Linked DNA regions of Rubripirellula amarantea. The protein of the gene in region 1 binds, or shares a complex with, the protein of each later gene. Links are inferred from orthologs where the notes say so. Each region holds a gene or a part of one and is shown in the gene's direction. Other genes may lie near its edges. The genes, in order: carB and carA.

The links.
Region 2: the proteins of carB (region 1) and carA are in contact, whole or in part, in a solved structure (PDB 1KEE), measured with the Escherichia coli proteins. The link is inferred for Rubripirellula amarantea from one-to-one orthologs.

Annotation. Positions count from the first base shown.
Region 1 is NZ_SJPI01000001.1:1,985,988-1,994,271, forward strand. The notes cover bases 1-3,767. They hold carB (carbamoyl-phosphate synthase large subunit), read left to right. Parts: upstream 1-312; coding sequence 313-3,567; downstream 3,568-3,767. Other genes in these bases: Pla22_RS07250 (CPBP family intramembrane glutamic endopeptidase), read left to right, coding at 1-144; Pla22_RS07260 (sigma-54-dependent transcriptional regulator), read left to right, coding at 3,577-3,767. Also shown: more of Pla22_RS07260, read left to right, coding at 3,768-5,022; fae (formaldehyde-activating enzyme), read left to right, coding at 5,125-5,673; Pla22_RS07270 (tRNA dihydrouridine synthase), read right to left, coding at 5,702-6,790; Pla22_RS07275 (aldose epimerase family protein), read left to right, coding at 6,969-8,006. UniProt on the Escherichia coli protein: Large subunit of the glutamine-dependent carbamoyl phosphate synthetase (CPSase).
Region 2 is NZ_SJPI01000001.1:2,777,148-2,784,496, forward strand. The notes cover bases 2,557-5,388. They hold carA (glutamine-hydrolyzing carbamoyl-phosphate synthase small subunit), read left to right. Parts: upstream 2,557-3,323; coding sequence 3,324-4,454; downstream 4,455-5,388. Other genes in these bases: Pla22_RS10160 (tetratricopeptide repeat protein), read left to right, coding at 2,557-3,222; Pla22_RS10170 (alpha-keto acid decarboxylase family protein), read right to left, coding at 4,886-5,388. Also shown: Pla22_RS10150 (hypothetical protein), read right to left, coding at 1-335; Pla22_RS10155 (hypothetical protein), read left to right, coding at 845-1,315; more of Pla22_RS10160, read left to right, coding at 1,438-2,556; more of Pla22_RS10170, read right to left, coding at 5,389-6,643; Pla22_RS10175 (FHA domain-containing protein), read right to left, coding at 6,707-7,141. UniProt on the Escherichia coli protein: Small subunit of the glutamine-dependent carbamoyl phosphate synthetase (CPSase).

The DNA of each region.
Region 1 (8,284 bases):
ATGGGGCTGTATTTCGGCGGGCTCGTGATTTGGACGGGCAGCCTATTGGTGCCAATCACTGCACATGCGGCCTACGATGCGGTTCAGATGATACTGACGTCGTGGTTAAACAAGCGAAAAGCGGCTCAGCCTCATTCGGGCTAGCCGGCGTGGGTTTCTGGCTCGATCGCTGTCAAAATTGGTTGCCCAGATGACTGCAGGCACCTTCGCTGATCGAGATATTTTCGCTATTCTGCTTAGCAATTTGCCCTTGGTTCGCCAAAACTTCATCTGGTGTGCCCCCCCATTCACTCATTGTTGGATCGAAAGCCAGTGCCCGCGCGCGACGACATCAAGAAAATCATGATCATTGGCAGCGGACCGATTGTGATCGGCCAAGCTTGCGAATTTGATTACTCGGGAACCCAGGCCTGCAAAGCACTCCGCGAGGAAGGCTATGAAGTAGTGCTGGTCAACAGTAATCCCGCGACCATCATGACCGATCCAGCAACCGCCGATGCAACGTACATTGAGCCGTTGAATTGGCAGATGCTCGAAAAGATCATCGCTAAGGAAAAGCCATGTGCATTGCTTCCTACGCTGGGAGGGCAAACTGCTCTCAACGCGGCGATGGATTTGGAAGCCAATGGCATTTTGAAAAAGTACAACGTCGAATTGATTGGTGCTGACACCCGCGTGATCGCCAAAGCGGAAGAACGCGACCAATTCAAAGAAGCGATGGAAAAAATCGGTCTCGATGTCTGCAAGGGCTACACGGTCCACACTCTCGAAGAAGCTCGTGCAGCACTCAAGGAAGTCGGACTTCCCGCCGTTGTTCGTCCAAGCTTCACGATGGGCGGCAGTGGTAGCGCGATCGCATACAACAAGGACGAGTTTGACACCTTGACTCAGCAAGGGCTTGATCAATCGCCGGTTACCGAAGTCTTGATCGAAGAATCCATCATTGGATGGAAAGAATACGAGATGGAAGTGATGCGAGACAAAGATGACAACGTCGTCATCATTTGCAGTATCGAAAACTTTGACGCAATGGGCGTGCACACCGGTGACTCGATCACGGTGGCACCCGCGCAAACTCTGACCGACAAAGAATACCAGCGCATGCGAGATGCCTCGCAAGCAGTCATTCGAGAAATCGGTGTCGAGACAGGTGGTAGCAATATTCAGTTTGCGATCGAACCCGACACGGGACGGATGATCGTGATCGAGATGAACCCCCGAGTCAGTCGCAGTAGTGCCTTGGCCAGCAAAGCGACGGGTTTCCCGATCGCTAAGATCGCCGCCAAGCTTGCCGTTGGATATCGCTTGTGGGAATTGCCAAACGATATTACTCAAAAGACGAAGGCCTGCTTCGAACCAACGATCGACTACGTGGTTACGAAGATTCCTCGCTTTGCCTTCGAAAAGTTTCCTGAAGCCGATGCAACGTTGACCACGCAAATGAAGAGCGTTGGTGAAACGATGGCCATTGGTCGTTCGTTTCGCGAGTCGTTTCAAAAAGCGATGCGTGGACTCGAAGTCGGCGCTTTCGGGTTTGGCAGTGACAATCGAGACTTGTGGGGCACGCCGGACCAGCCGGACCAAGACGAAATCATCGCAAAGCTCAGCACGCCCACCGCAGAGCGAGTGTTCTACATTCGCTACGCCATGAAAGCGGGAATGTCGATCGAAGAGATCCATTCCTACACTAACATCGACGTTTGGTTCTTAGACCATCTGATTCAGTTGATCGAGCAAGAAAATCGCTTGATCGAACTTGGCTCTCTGGACGCTATCGATGCTGAAACGATGCGAGAAGTGAAGCGTGATGGATTTGCCGATCGCCAACTAGCGACGATCTTCGGAACCACCGAAACAAAGGTTCGCGCCAAGCGTCACGCCCTCGGTGTGAAGCCGGTGTTCAAGAGTGTTGATACTTGTGCTGCGGAATTTGAAGCGTATACGCCGTACTACTACAGCACCTATGAAGAAGAAACGGAATTGCCACCAAAGGCAGGTCAAAAGCGAATCATGATTCTGGGAGGCGGTCCGAACCGGATTGGTCAGGGGATCGAGTTTGACTACTGCTGTTGTCACGCCAGCTTTGCGCTGCGTGAACTCGGCATTGAGTCCATCATGGTTAATAGCAATCCCGAAACGGTTAGCACGGACTATGACACTTCGGACATTTTGTTCTTTGAGCCACTAACGATCGAGGACGTTCTGAATATCTGCGATGCGGTCCAGCCCGACGGGGTGATCGTGCAGTTTGGTGGCCAAACTCCTCTGAATCTCGCTCGCGGACTGCAACAGGCTGGTGTGCCGATCATTGGAACAAGCGTCGAAACAATCGAGGCTGCGGAAGATCGCGAGTTGTTCCAAAAGCTGATCGACGAACTTGGTCTAAGTCAGCCGCCGAGCGGCATCGCTCGAAACATGGACGAAGCTCGCATTGCTGGTAAGGTCATTGGCTTCCCAATGTTGGTTCGCCCCAGCTTTGTTTTGGGAGGGCGAGCGATGGAGATTTGTTACGACCAACCGCAATTTGAACGCTACGTCGCGGAAGCGTTTGTCGTGGCCGATGGGCAACCCGTTCTTATTGACCGCTTCTTGGAAGATGCCACCGAGGTCGATGTTGATGCCGTTTCCGATGGTACGGATTGCGTGATCATGGGCATCATGGAACACATCGAAGAAGCTGGCGTTCACTCGGGCGACTCGGCTTGCGCGATTCCGCCTTACAGTTTGACTCAGCCGATTTTGGAAGAGATTCGTGCGGCGACAAAGAAGCTCGCAAAACGCCTCAATGTTATCGGTTTGATGAACATCCAGTTCGCAATCAAGAAAGATGGCGAAGATCACTCCGTCTATATTCTCGAGGTCAATCCGCGAGCATCACGGACGGCGCCGTTCGTCGCGAAGGCCACAGGCGTGCCGGTGGCATCCATCGCTACTAAGGTAATGACGGGAATGACGTTGGCAGAGTTGGGAGTGACCAAAGAAGTCATTCCATCGCACGTGTCGATCAAAGAAAGCGTATTCCCGTTCCGCAAATTTAGCGGCGTCGACATTGTGCTTGGGCCTGAAATGCGAAGCACCGGCGAAGTGATGGGCATCAGTGATAGTTTCGCGATCGCGTTTGCCAAGAGTCAGCTTGCCGCTGGGACTGTTCTTCCCACGGAAGGAAAAATCTTCATTAGCTTGTCTTCGCGACACAAAGAACCTGCAATCGCGATCGGTCGAGAGCTGCGGGAAATGGGGTTTGAGATCTTGGCAACTTCCGGGACTGCCAGCCGGCTTAGCGAAGGCGGTGTCGAAGTGACCCGCGTGAAGAAGCTTGCCGAAGGGCATCCTAACCTGATTGATTACCTTAAGAACGAAGATGTTCAGTTGATCATCAATACCCCGAGCGGTAAGGGTGCTCGAACCGATGAAGGGCGAATCCGCGCTGCAGCAGTGCAAGCGGGCGTTCCCTGCATTACAACCATTGCGGCCGCAGAGGCTGCCGTGCGAGCGATGCACGCAACGCGTGAATCGCCTATGGAGGTCGTGTCGCTTCAGGATCGCTACGCCGCAGTCAAAAGCTGATTCCGTTTCATGGCTACCGAATCCAATCAACCCGACGAAGGTACGTTTGACCCAGCCAGCTTAAAGTTGTTGGTGGTCGACAATGAAGCGGCGCATGCGCGAGCGATGACGGAATCGCTCGAGAAAGTAGGTTACGTTTGCGAAGTGGCCACGAGTGGTCCCGAAGCTGCGGGCATGATTCAGCGTGAGACCTACGACATCATCATCACGGACATGGTGATGAACGATGTCGATGGAATGAAGATCTTGGATCTTGCCAAAGAAAAGTTGCCCGGCGTTGAGGTCGTGATGGTTACCGGCCATGCCACGGTGCCCGTTGCCGTGGAAGCCATGCAAAAAGGTGCATTCAACTTTCTCGAAAAGCCAATCACGCCCAATCGCTTGCGGGCGATCGCCGAAAAGGCTGCCGAGGCTGTATCACTGAAAAAACGCAACACTGAATTGTTGCAAAGACTCGACGAGCGATTTGGTTTTGAAGGGATTATCTACACCAGCAAGAAGATGCAGGATGTGGTTGATCGGGTGCGCCGAATCGCGGCTACCGACGCGACTGTCTTGATCACCGGTGAAAATGGTACGGGTAAAGAGGTTATCGCCCAAGCGATTCATCAGAACAGCCCTCGACGCAGCAAACGCATGGTGGCGATGAACACCGGCGCCATCGCAGAGAATTTGGTCGAAAGCGAGCTGTTTGGACACGTCAAGGGTTCGTTCACCGACGCGGTGTCTGATCGCGAAGGCGCGTTTCAATACGCCAACGGCGGCACGTTGTTTCTAGATGAAGTCGGTGACATGCCGATGAGTACGCAAATCAAGCTGCTGCGAGTGCTAGAGGAGAACAAAATCACTCGCGTGGGCGAGAACAAAGAAATCAAAGTCAACGTGCGGATGATCTCGGCAACCAATCGCCCACTCGAAGATTTGATTGACGCAGGGACGTTTCGGCGAGACCTCTATCATCGCTTGAAAGTTGTCACAATCGAATTGCCCGCACTTCGTGATCGCCGAGAAGACGTGGTCCCCTTAATGGATCACTTTCGTAAACAATTCTTGCGGCGTTATGACAAGCCGAACGCTCATTTCACACCCGCAACGACCAAGCGTTTTTTCGCTTACGATTGGCCGGGTAACGTTCGTCAATTGCGTAACTTTGTCGAAACGATGGTGGTGCTCGACACGGACGGTTCGCTTGATATCGATGATCTGCCGCCTGAACTTGTCGACCAGAACGATCACGTTGAAACGGACGATTCGAATGCGATGCCGGTTGCGGCAATTGGGGGTGGTTCAGAGTCGGCTTTGATCGGTCGGCCCCTCAGCGAGATCGAACGTTGGGCCATCGAAGAAACTCTTAAGATGACAAACGACAACCGAGAGAAAGCGGCTGAGATTCTCGAGATTGGCGCGAGGACGCTCTATCGCCGTCTCGACCAATACAAAAAAGACGAAGAATGATTTTCGCCCGCCAGTCTTGGCGACAATTTCGAGTCGAACGATCTCACTTCGCATGACCTTTTTGAGTTCACTAATCTCTGTTTTTCTAAATTGGATTTCTAGATGTCAGACCGAATCATTATGCGAACGGGCGAAGCACTCGTCGCTGGCGGACCACCCTTTACGGCGGCCGAACCTGAGGTTGTGATTGGCGAACTTGACGGTCCCGTGGGGATCGCGTTGGCGACACTAACGGGCGACCAAACGAAGGGGCACTCAAAGGTGTTCGCGATTTTGAACACGGACGTCCAGGTTCGCCCCGTCACATTATGCGTCAGCAAGGTGACCGTCAAAGACAACCGTTACACAAACATTTTGATGGGTACGGTTCAAGCCGCGATCGCAAACGGAGTATTGGATGCTGTTCGAGCAGGCGATCTACCGAAGGATCGGGTCAATGAGCTCGGGATTATCTGTAGCGTTTGGCTCAATCCAGGTGTCGCGACCGACAACAATCTAGACCATAAGGCACTGTTTGATATTCACCGCGAAGCGATGGCCAAGGCCATTCATAAAGCGATGAACAACGAACCGTCGATTGATTGGTTGCTAGAGAACCAAGACAAAATTACGCACAAGTACTACCAGATGGGGCTCGACGGGAAGATCTAACGAAAAAGCTGCTGCTTTCCCGACAACCTCAGCACTCTTCCTGGCTGCCGTGAATCTCTCGCGGAACGTAACGGCCCGGACCATCATCACGGTAGTGGGTTGCAATCGCATCTTCGAATTCTTCACGCGTTCGCAAACGAATGAATGACGTTCGAACGTTTTCGTAATCAGGATGCGATTGGGAGTACTTGATGCAGAACTTTCGCATCAACAGTGGTGCTCGCTCGATTGAGTAAGTTTGTTCGCACAGGTCAAAGTGTTGACGCATCACTTCCACTTGTTGATGCAAGGTCGGTGGAGGCGGAAAAGGGGCGCCCGCATCGAGTGCACGTGCTTGGTTGAAGATCCAAGGATTGCCAATTGCGCCCCGCGCAATCGTGACCCCGTCGATACCAGTCTGCTCGATCATCCGAATCGCATCCGCGGCCGCAAACAGATCTCCGCTACCTAAGATTTTTAGCGAATCGCCCACGTGAGCTTTGACATCAGTTAGAAATTCCCAACGGCTTGGTCCAACGTAACGCTGAACAACGGTTCGGCCGTGTACCGTCGCAGCGGCTAATCCCGCTTCAATTGCGCCGTCGAGAATTTCGAAGAAGTGGTCGCGAGATTCTTGGGAATCGTCGATGCCGCGTCGCATCTTGACGGTTACGGGAATGTGATCCGGAACGATGTCACGGGTCCGTTGAAGGATCTCGATCGCTACCTTGGGTTGTGAGAGATGAAATCCGCCACGACATCGACCTAGGACTTTCTTGACGGGGCAACCAAAGTTGACGTCGATAATGTCGAAGCCTGCCTCAACAAGTTTGGCCGCACCCAACGAAAACTGCTCTGGCTCCGCTCCCATTAGTTGGCCACCCACCGGTGGTTCATCCGGATGGATGTCAAGAAAGTGCTTAGTCTTTTGTTTCTTCGTCAGCGATAACAAGAACTGGTCAAGCATCACTTCACAAATTGTGTAGCTTGCCCCGAGCCGGCGAGCCATCAATCGCATCGGCAGATCGCTGTATCCCGATAACGCTGCCTGGACCACGGGGAACCCGATCTCGACGTTGCCGATCGTTAATGGGGAAAGCGCGTGTGGTTTGTCCGTCTGGGTTGTGGAAGTGGGCATGAATTTCAGGGATACTGCGTGTGCGTTTATGTGGGGGCTTGGTAGTCGCGGGCAAAATACTCTGACCCTCGATCCCTACCCGAGTACCAACAAGATTGCCATCATGTCCAACATCAAAGCTCTCTTGGCGGCCTGCATTGTGATCGCCTTTGTTTCATTTGCCAACGCAGCCACAACTATGAAGATAGACAAACAATCCTTTGGTCAAACGCCTGATGGGCAGGCCGTAACACGCTACACCTTGACCAATTCAGCTGGAAACAGCGTCCAAGTGATGACCTGGGGGGCGTCACTATTGGAAGTTCGGGTACCTGATCGCCTCGGTAATCTCGAAAACGTGAATTGTGTTTTTGACTCGCTTGCCCCTTATCTGACAAAGCATCCTTACTTTGGCAGTACGGTTGGACGGTTCTGCAATCGAATCGGTAACGCGCAATTTTCAATTGACGGCACTCAGTACTCATTGACCGTCAACCACGGCAAGCACCAGTTGCACGGCGGCATCAAGAACTTCGCCTTCAAGAATTGGGAAAGTGAAAGTTACCAAGACGAAAGTGGTGGCGGAGTTCGGTTTACTTTGGTCAGTCCCGATGGCGATGAAGGGTTTCCAGGTGAGGTTTCGGTCACAACTGACTATCACTGGAACGACGCTAACGAGCTTGCGATCAAGTTTACGGCCACAACTGATGCGCCCACGCACGTCAACTTTACGAACCATAGTTATTGGAACTTGGCCGGTGTGGGAAGCGGCACGATGCTCGATCACCTCTTAACCATCGAAGCCGATCAAGTGCTCGACGTTGATGGTGATTTGATTCCAACGGGCAAGTTCAACGATGTCGAGGGAACTCCATTCGACTTTCGGGAGCCAACCGCAATTGGTAAACGCAATGACCAATTGCCAGCCACCAAGGGCTATGACCATTGCCTCGTTGTTCGTGGTGAAGCAGGAAATCTTCGTTCGGCCGCTCGCGTTGTTGATCCCCAATCGGGCCGGGTGATGGAGGTAGAAACCACTCAGCCAGGCATGCAACTTTACGCTGCGGGTAATTTGCCTGGCGGGGATAAGTCGGCCGGTTTTGGTCCGCACGATGCATTCTGCTTAGAAACGCAGCACTTCCCCGATGCTCCCAATCAACCATCCTTTGCAAGTACGTTGCTAAAGCCAGGTGAAGAATTAGAAGAGGTTACCGTTCACCGTTTTTTGGTTGACTAGGTATCAACTGACTAGGTATCAACCAACAATCAATCAACCAGCCGACCAATCGGGCTGGCGAAGGGAAGGCAACCCTCTTCTCTCGCCTGACTCGTTATTCTTCCGCAAAACGTCTGAAACCTATCTAAGGTTTCAGGCGTTTTTTTTTGCGAGGGAGGATGTATCCGCTGCATAAGTTGGTTTGTCGCGTTGGCGATGACTTGGTGCAAGCTGATTGAGATTTCTCGTCAACCCTTGGCCCGGGGTTTGCAATGTTATTGACACGAAACTAAGGAAAG
Region 2 (7,349 bases), 790 kb from region 1 along the record:
CTAGCCGGGCGTCGAATTCGATACTGAGTCGGGTGAATGACGTTGGATTCGTCGAACTTGTCATAGAACGTCATGGACTTCAAATGATTGCGGCGACGAATCGCTCGCGAGCTGACCGGCGGCAAATCGCTGCATGGCCGCGCACCCGAACCGTCGCAAGCGTGATAGCCATCACCCCATCCAATACCTAGGTAACGACCGGTCCGGTCGATCGGTTCCTTGCCAATGCCGACGATGAGCCCTTCCGCCGAAACGTAATTGCCCGAGCTGAAGCAAAGAGCTGCCAGGGTAGAGACAAGAAGTCGTCGTCGATTGCGGTTCAGTTTCATTTTCATGCTTTCGATCAGATGACGTGCAAACGCATTCATCTCACTGGGCTGTCGGTTTATTGATCGCCGCCGGAACGCCATGCGGACGGGTTTCGTGTCCTAGCAACGCTCGTGTCTTAGCAGCGCTCGTGTCCTAGCAACGCTCTTGGGCTGAGGCCAATCTTGGATGGGGCGTGTTACGGCTCGCTTGAATGACCGCAAAGTCAAATACCGCATAGTCAAAAAAGCGAGACATCGCAGATTTGGCGCGACCGATCCAATCCCATCAATCGGCCGCACCGACGCCTTCGCGTTGGGCCGGTACGGGCTGAGGGGGCGGATTTTCTTCCGATGGGATCGCTCGTTCGGATTGCAGAAGTTGTGACGACGGCTTGGACACTGCCCTCGGGCGGCGGGGGGGGAATTCGCGTGAAGATGACCACGATCGCCAGTTTTACGAGCTAAGGTTTCACGGAACCTCGATTCCGGTTTCCTAGTAGTTGCGCTCGAATCCCATTTCAGAGTTTTACAGTCCCATGCATCAACGCTCACAAATCCTCGTTGATCCCAAAGTTCAGTGGTCCATTGCCGGACGGTTCATAAGTCACTGGTTACTATTCTTGGTTTGCTTGGTCACCATTGGAGTGATGGTCCGGGTCATGCTTGGTGCCGGTACCGTTGGCTTTTCTGATTCGTTCCGAGAAGGGATTTCTTCGCAGTGGCCCGTGATCGGCGTGATGGTGATTTTGCTGCCTGTTTTCGTGCTCGACACACTCAAGCTGAGCAATCGGTTCGCTGGCCCAATGTATCGGCTGCGAACTGAGCTTCGCAAGCTCGCTACCGATCAACCCGCTCGTCCGGTCAATTTTCGAACCGGAGACTTTTGGCTTGAAGCCGGCGGTGACTTCAATCACGTTTTGGGGCAACTGGACCGACTCAGAGCAGAAAATGAGAGTCTTCGCCAACAACTTGCGAAGTCGCCATCCCAAGTCGAAACGCTCGTTTAACTACCGCCTGGATCCCGGTCCGGTCGCATTGACCGAGAATTTCATTCAAACCGGCCTACGCCCGAAGTCGCCACCGCGCCATAATAGAAGGATACGCACATCCTTCTTGACGGACAGCTTCTATGACTTCGGATCGTTTTCAGCCCCCAACCGCTCGCAATCGCAACCTATCGGTCAAACGATTGTGGGTGTTCAGTCTCGCGATTGCTTGTTCTAGCCCGTTGCTGGTGGCGCCAATCGCTTACGGCCAGGACAACGCGACCGTTCCGGCGGTAAAACCTGCTGCCGAAGGACAAGCCGATCTTGATGAGGCGATTGTCAAACGAATCGGTGCTGATACCCCTCAGGCACTCGAAGCGGTTTCGGCACTGCTTGAATCCGCGATCAAAAAGGGACTGGATGAAGAAAACCAAGCGTTCGCTAAAAAGATGCTTGGATCGGTTTTGCTGCAGCGAGCCGAAAGTCTGATCGCGACCTTTCCCCAAGCTGCCGATCAACGTGGCGGGTTGAGTAGTCGCCAAATAGCTATTCGCAGCGAAACGCTCGAGATTCTTGCTCGGGCTGTGGAAAATGATCCGGAACTCGTTGAAGGGTTCTTGCTGATTGCACGTTTGCATCTGATGCCCGGTGGCGAACGAGAAGAAATCAAAAAGGCGACCACCAGTGCGATTGGGTTGCTCGATGACGAGCCCAAGGAACAAAGTTCGGCTTACGTTCTGCGAGCGCTCACGAATGAAACGGACGAAGGCAAGCTCGCGGACCTGGACGCTGCTTTGAAGGCTGATCCTGATAACAAAGAAGCGATTCAAATGCGGGCCAGCATTCGTCTGGATGCCGGTGATATTGAAGGAGCAATTGGTGACCTCGAAAAAGTGCTCGTCGAAGATCCTACTAATACCGCTTTCGCCGGCAGCGTGATTCAGAAGTTGGTTGATCGCGATCGTGTTGCTGAAGCTCGCGAACTCGTCACCAAGATGCTCGCCGCTAAGCCAAGCGAAGGGATGTATCGCATGCGGGCGATTTTGCACCGCGAGGAAGGTCAACTCGATGAAGCGATGGCTGATCTTGATAAGGCGATCGCCATGGCTCCCAAGGATCCAATGACATTGTTGCAGCGATCTGGGCTCGCACTCGAACGCGACGACTTAAGGTCCGCCAAAGCTGATTTTCGTGCTGCGATTCAGGTCATGCCTTTGATTGCCGAAGCCGATGAAGGAATCGAACTACGCATGCAAATCGCCATTGCTGAAAAGCGAAATGCCGATGCAATCAACGATGCCAAATTGCTAGTCGATCGTGCGCCCGACAGCACCTTTCGGAAACTTCGTTTGGCCACGCTGTACACCATTGACGAACGGCCACGCAAAGCGATCGAAGTCCTTACCGATATTCTTGCCGGTGACCCCGAAAATGTTGGGGTGCTTCGCACTCGGGGTGACGCTTTGCTGAGCGTTGGCGACCATAAAGCAGCGATTGCTGACTACGAAAGTGCGATTGCCGCAATCGGAAACCTGGATCCGCAAGAAGCTTCCAAGCGAGATATCGACGAAGCATCCGGGTTGTACAACAACTTGGCCTGGGTGCTGGCGACGTCCCCGAACGACGATATTCGAAACGGTGCAAGAGCTTTAGAGCTGGCCGAAAAGTCCGCTGAGCTAACCAATCACGAAGCGCCTCACATCTTGAGCACTCTGGCTGCGGCCTACGCCGAGCAGGGCGACTATGAAAACGCTCGGAAATGGAGCGGCAAAGCGGTGGAATTGGCAGCCGACCAAGAGCACAACCAATTAGAGCAGCTCGAGGAAGAACTGGAAAAATACAAGCAGAACGAGCCTTGGCGAGAAAAACAGGAAACTGAAGAAAACGCCATCCCGATCCTTGATCCGGAAGACCTAATCGACACTTGATTTGCCAGCCTGAGCCCGCACCACCACTCGCAAGATTTGCCTGGTCTGATATTCTTCAAAGGTTTAGTTTTTGTAATCTCCTTTGAAAAAAACCTCGCGACATGAACACCGCCAAACTTGCACTCGAAGACGGTTCCATTTTCACAGGAGAATCCTTTGGAGCCCAAGGCGAAGTGGACGGCGAAGTCGTCTTTAACACCGCGATGACCGGATATCAGGAAATCCTGACCGATCCGTCCTATCGCGGCCAAATCGTCACGATGACGTATCCCGAAATTGGCAATTACGGCGTCAACAGCATCGACGTCGAACACGCAAAGCCATCCTTATCCGGCTTCATCGTTCGTGAAGTCAGCCGAATTTACAGTAACTATCGCGCCGAAGGTGACCTTGGCGCTTATCTGCAGAAGCACAATGTGATCGCTTTAGCAGGGATCGACACTCGCTCTCTCGTTCGAAGAATTCGCGAGATGGGGGCAATGCGGGGCGTTATTTCGACAACGGACCTCGACGACGCGTCGCTGGTCGCCAAAGCCAAATCGGCACCCGGACTGGTCGGTCGTGACTTGGTGCGTGAAGTGATGTCCAAGGAAACGGTGTCCTGGGACGAACGTCTGGACGATTGGTCAGCCGCGGAAATCAAAGGCCCTCACGATGCCGGCGTCGGCAATCATGTCGTGTGCATGGACTTTGGCATGAAGTGGAACATCCCTCGGCACTTTGCATCCCGAGGCAATAAAGTCACCATCGTTCCCGGCGATACCAGCGCCGAGGATGTGCTGCGTCTCGAAGCGAACGGCGTCTTCTTGTCCAATGGCCCTGGAGACCCCGAGCCGCTTGAATACGCGCACAAGACGATCAACGAATTGATTGGCAAGGTTCCGGTGTTCGGTATTTGCCTGGGACATCAACTGCTTTCGCTCGCATGTGGAGCTAAGACGTTCAAGTTGAAGTTCGGTCATCGCGGTGTTAACCAACCGGTGCTTGACCTGACTACGGGCAAAGTAGAAATCACCACTCAGAACCACGGCTTCGCGGTCGAGGAAGAATCACTTCCTGATGAACTCGAGATCACGCATCGTAATTTGAACGATGATACGATCGCGGGAGTTCGCCATCGTGGCGAAGCTGCGTTCGGCGTTCAGTATCACCCGGAGGCCGCTTCAGGCCCGCACGACAGTGGATACCTATTCGAGCGCTTCCAGGATCTGATGAAGAGCCCGGTTTCGTAACCGGAACGATTCTCGTTGCATCGCGCTTGATGCACGAAAAAAGGCGAGGCCGATCCCGAAAGACCGACCCCGCCTCGCACGGGGGGACGCTTAATATCTGGTAGTGAATCATGGTGTCGTTCGCGTCCCCGACACAACCAAGATTAGTTCGTTTCCGTCCGAAGTGAGAGCATTCAATTGAGGAATTGAATGTTTTGCCCAAACTGCCTAGAGGGCCCACTTTGGATATGCTGGCATTAGCGATTATGCGGCGTCGGCGCGGCTTTCAGTAGCCTTAGAAGGGCGCGTTTTGCGAGTTTTCGCGATTTTTTGCGTCCGCAAACGGGGTACATCCGTGACCCTATGGATCGTTTGCGATCAAATGTGCTGCGCGCTAACGTGCTTGGGTGACTGGCATCGGGGCCAGTTGAGGGTGGTTTACCCGAGACCGGTTACGTCACGTTCTGGCCCATCCGCTCGGCCATTTTCCTGAGCGTGTCGCTGGCGTCACCCTCCATCAAAACCGCCTGGATCAAATGAGGACGCGTGATGTCGTCCCAGGCGTTCTGTAAGGCGGCCTCGTAGCCGGCCTCATCGTCCACGACCACCGCATGTCCTTTTCCGTAGACGTCAAAGAGTTTGGCGTAATTCCAGCGATGCACTTCGTTGTATTTCCATTCGCCAGCGTGTAGATACCGCTCCGTGCCGTAACCGTGATTATCCAATAGGATCACGATGGGGTGATGCCCTTCACGAACCAACGTACTGAGTTCCTGGCCCGTCATTTGAAAGGCACCATCACCAACAAGTACGACGACTCGATGATCGGGGCGAGCCTTTGAAGCACCCAGCGCAGCCGGGATGCTAAATCCCATCGAAGTGTAATAAGCGGGTGATAGGAATTCGCCACGATCGTGGATCGTTAATTCCGTGGACGCAAACAAGGAATCCCCCACGTCGGCAATCACGATCGTGTCAGCGTCAATCAGTTCGTTCAGCTTTCTCATCATGCGACTGGTTTGCAACGGACGTTTGGGATCGTCGCTTGATCGCGTTTCTTTAACTGCGTCGCGTTTCAACGCTGAGATATCACGTTTGCTCGCGGTCGGCGCACTGGCATGCAGTCCGGACAAAAAAAGCTTCAGGTCAACATTGTGATAATGGTGATGAGAAATCCGAAGCGTTTCGCTGGTCGCGTAGACGCAGTGGTCCGGATCAAGCTTGGCGGAATAGATTCCTAAGTTGATGTCACTCAAGAAAGCGCCAAGTAGCAGCACCAAGTCGCTTTCCTCGACGAACTGAGTCACCTTGGGATCACCTAAAGCGCCTTCGTAAAGTCCAACGAACAACGGATGTCGTTCGCTGACAACGCTCTTGCCCAGCATCGTCGTTGCGATGGGAATCCCCGTGGTTTCAGCCAGTTTGAGCAATTCGTCTTGCAAACCAAAACGGTGGATTTCTACGCCGGCCACGATCACTGGTTTCTTGGCCGACGTGATTCGTTGCGCGGTTTCCTTGATGGCTTCGGCGGTTGCCTGGGCATCATTGGTTCTTTCGGGCCGGGCAAAGCGATGGGTCATCGGGGGCACAACGTGCACCATGTCGCGCGGCAGTTCGATGAAGACAGGCCGTTTGTAGCGATCGCAGGCATCGAGCACTCTGTCGATTTCCGAATAGGCAGTCAGCGGATCGTTAAGCTCTGCGGTCGCAATCGTGAACTTTTCAAACACTTCAACTTGGGTTCGAAAGTCCCGAACCATATGGTGAAGTAACGCACCATGAGACCGTTCTTTCATGCCGGGTGCACCAGAGATCACGACGACCGGCGACTTTTCCGCGTAAGCACCGGCGATTGAGTTGCAAACACTAAGGCCACCGACACAGTACGTTACGCAAAGAGCGCCCATCCCGCGAAGTCGAGCGTAGGCATCAGCCGCAAACCCCGCGCAATCTTCTCGGGTGCAACCGACAACATTGATGGGGCTCTTTTCAAGCTTGCTGTAGAACGACAGCACGTAGTCGCCGGGAATGCCAAAGACGTCGTCGATGCCATAGTCTCGCAGTCGCTTGATCAAATAGTCGCCAATCGACAACTCAAGTCGCGCGTCTTCCGAGGGAGCCGAGCCCGGTTCTGCTGCAGAACAATTCTCGGCAGCCCGTTCTCTTGCGGGAACTTGAGCCGCCGAAACCTTACTTGAAGACAAATTCATGACGAAACCTCTCGCTTCGGGAATGACGAACGGTCGACTCCCGAAGTTTACCGTCTTCGTCAGCTATTCGTCTTTGTTTTTTCCTCGCTTGCTGATCCCGGCGCGGTCCATCAATGAACTCCGCATCAATTCGTCCATGTAGTCATCATCAGCCGGTGGTGGGCCGTAAGCGCCCAGCATTTGAGGTTCGTATTCCACCACGTAGTGGTGCTTTGCGATGGAAAGTTTGCAGCCGGGATCAAGTCGCTTACGCATTACGGCGCGATCGTCTACCTTGGTTCCATTGCGGCTGTTTAGATCTCTCACGAACCAATAGCCCTGTTCCAACGACATCCGGCAGTGTTGGGTGGACACGTTGGGAAACCTCAACTCGATGTCGACTTCACCCCGACGTCCGATCAACAAACGATCCTTGACCAGCGGGATGGGGTCGCCGCCGCCGCAGGGCGTCAGTTGACCGTAGGGCCCAGCGTATTCGGGCATATGTTCTTCGGGCACGGGTGGTTCTCAAGATAAAGTGAAATGATCAAAACGGTAATCCATGGCGAGTTCACCGCTCGCACATCTATATTCTGACTCGTATCCCCCCGTTGGCAACACTTCTAGTGACGACATTTTTGATTCCCATGGTCGTTTTCTTTCTGCCACTACCATTTTCCAGTTAGGCCCCCGTGACGAATAACGAAGCCGATCGAGCTTGTCTGCC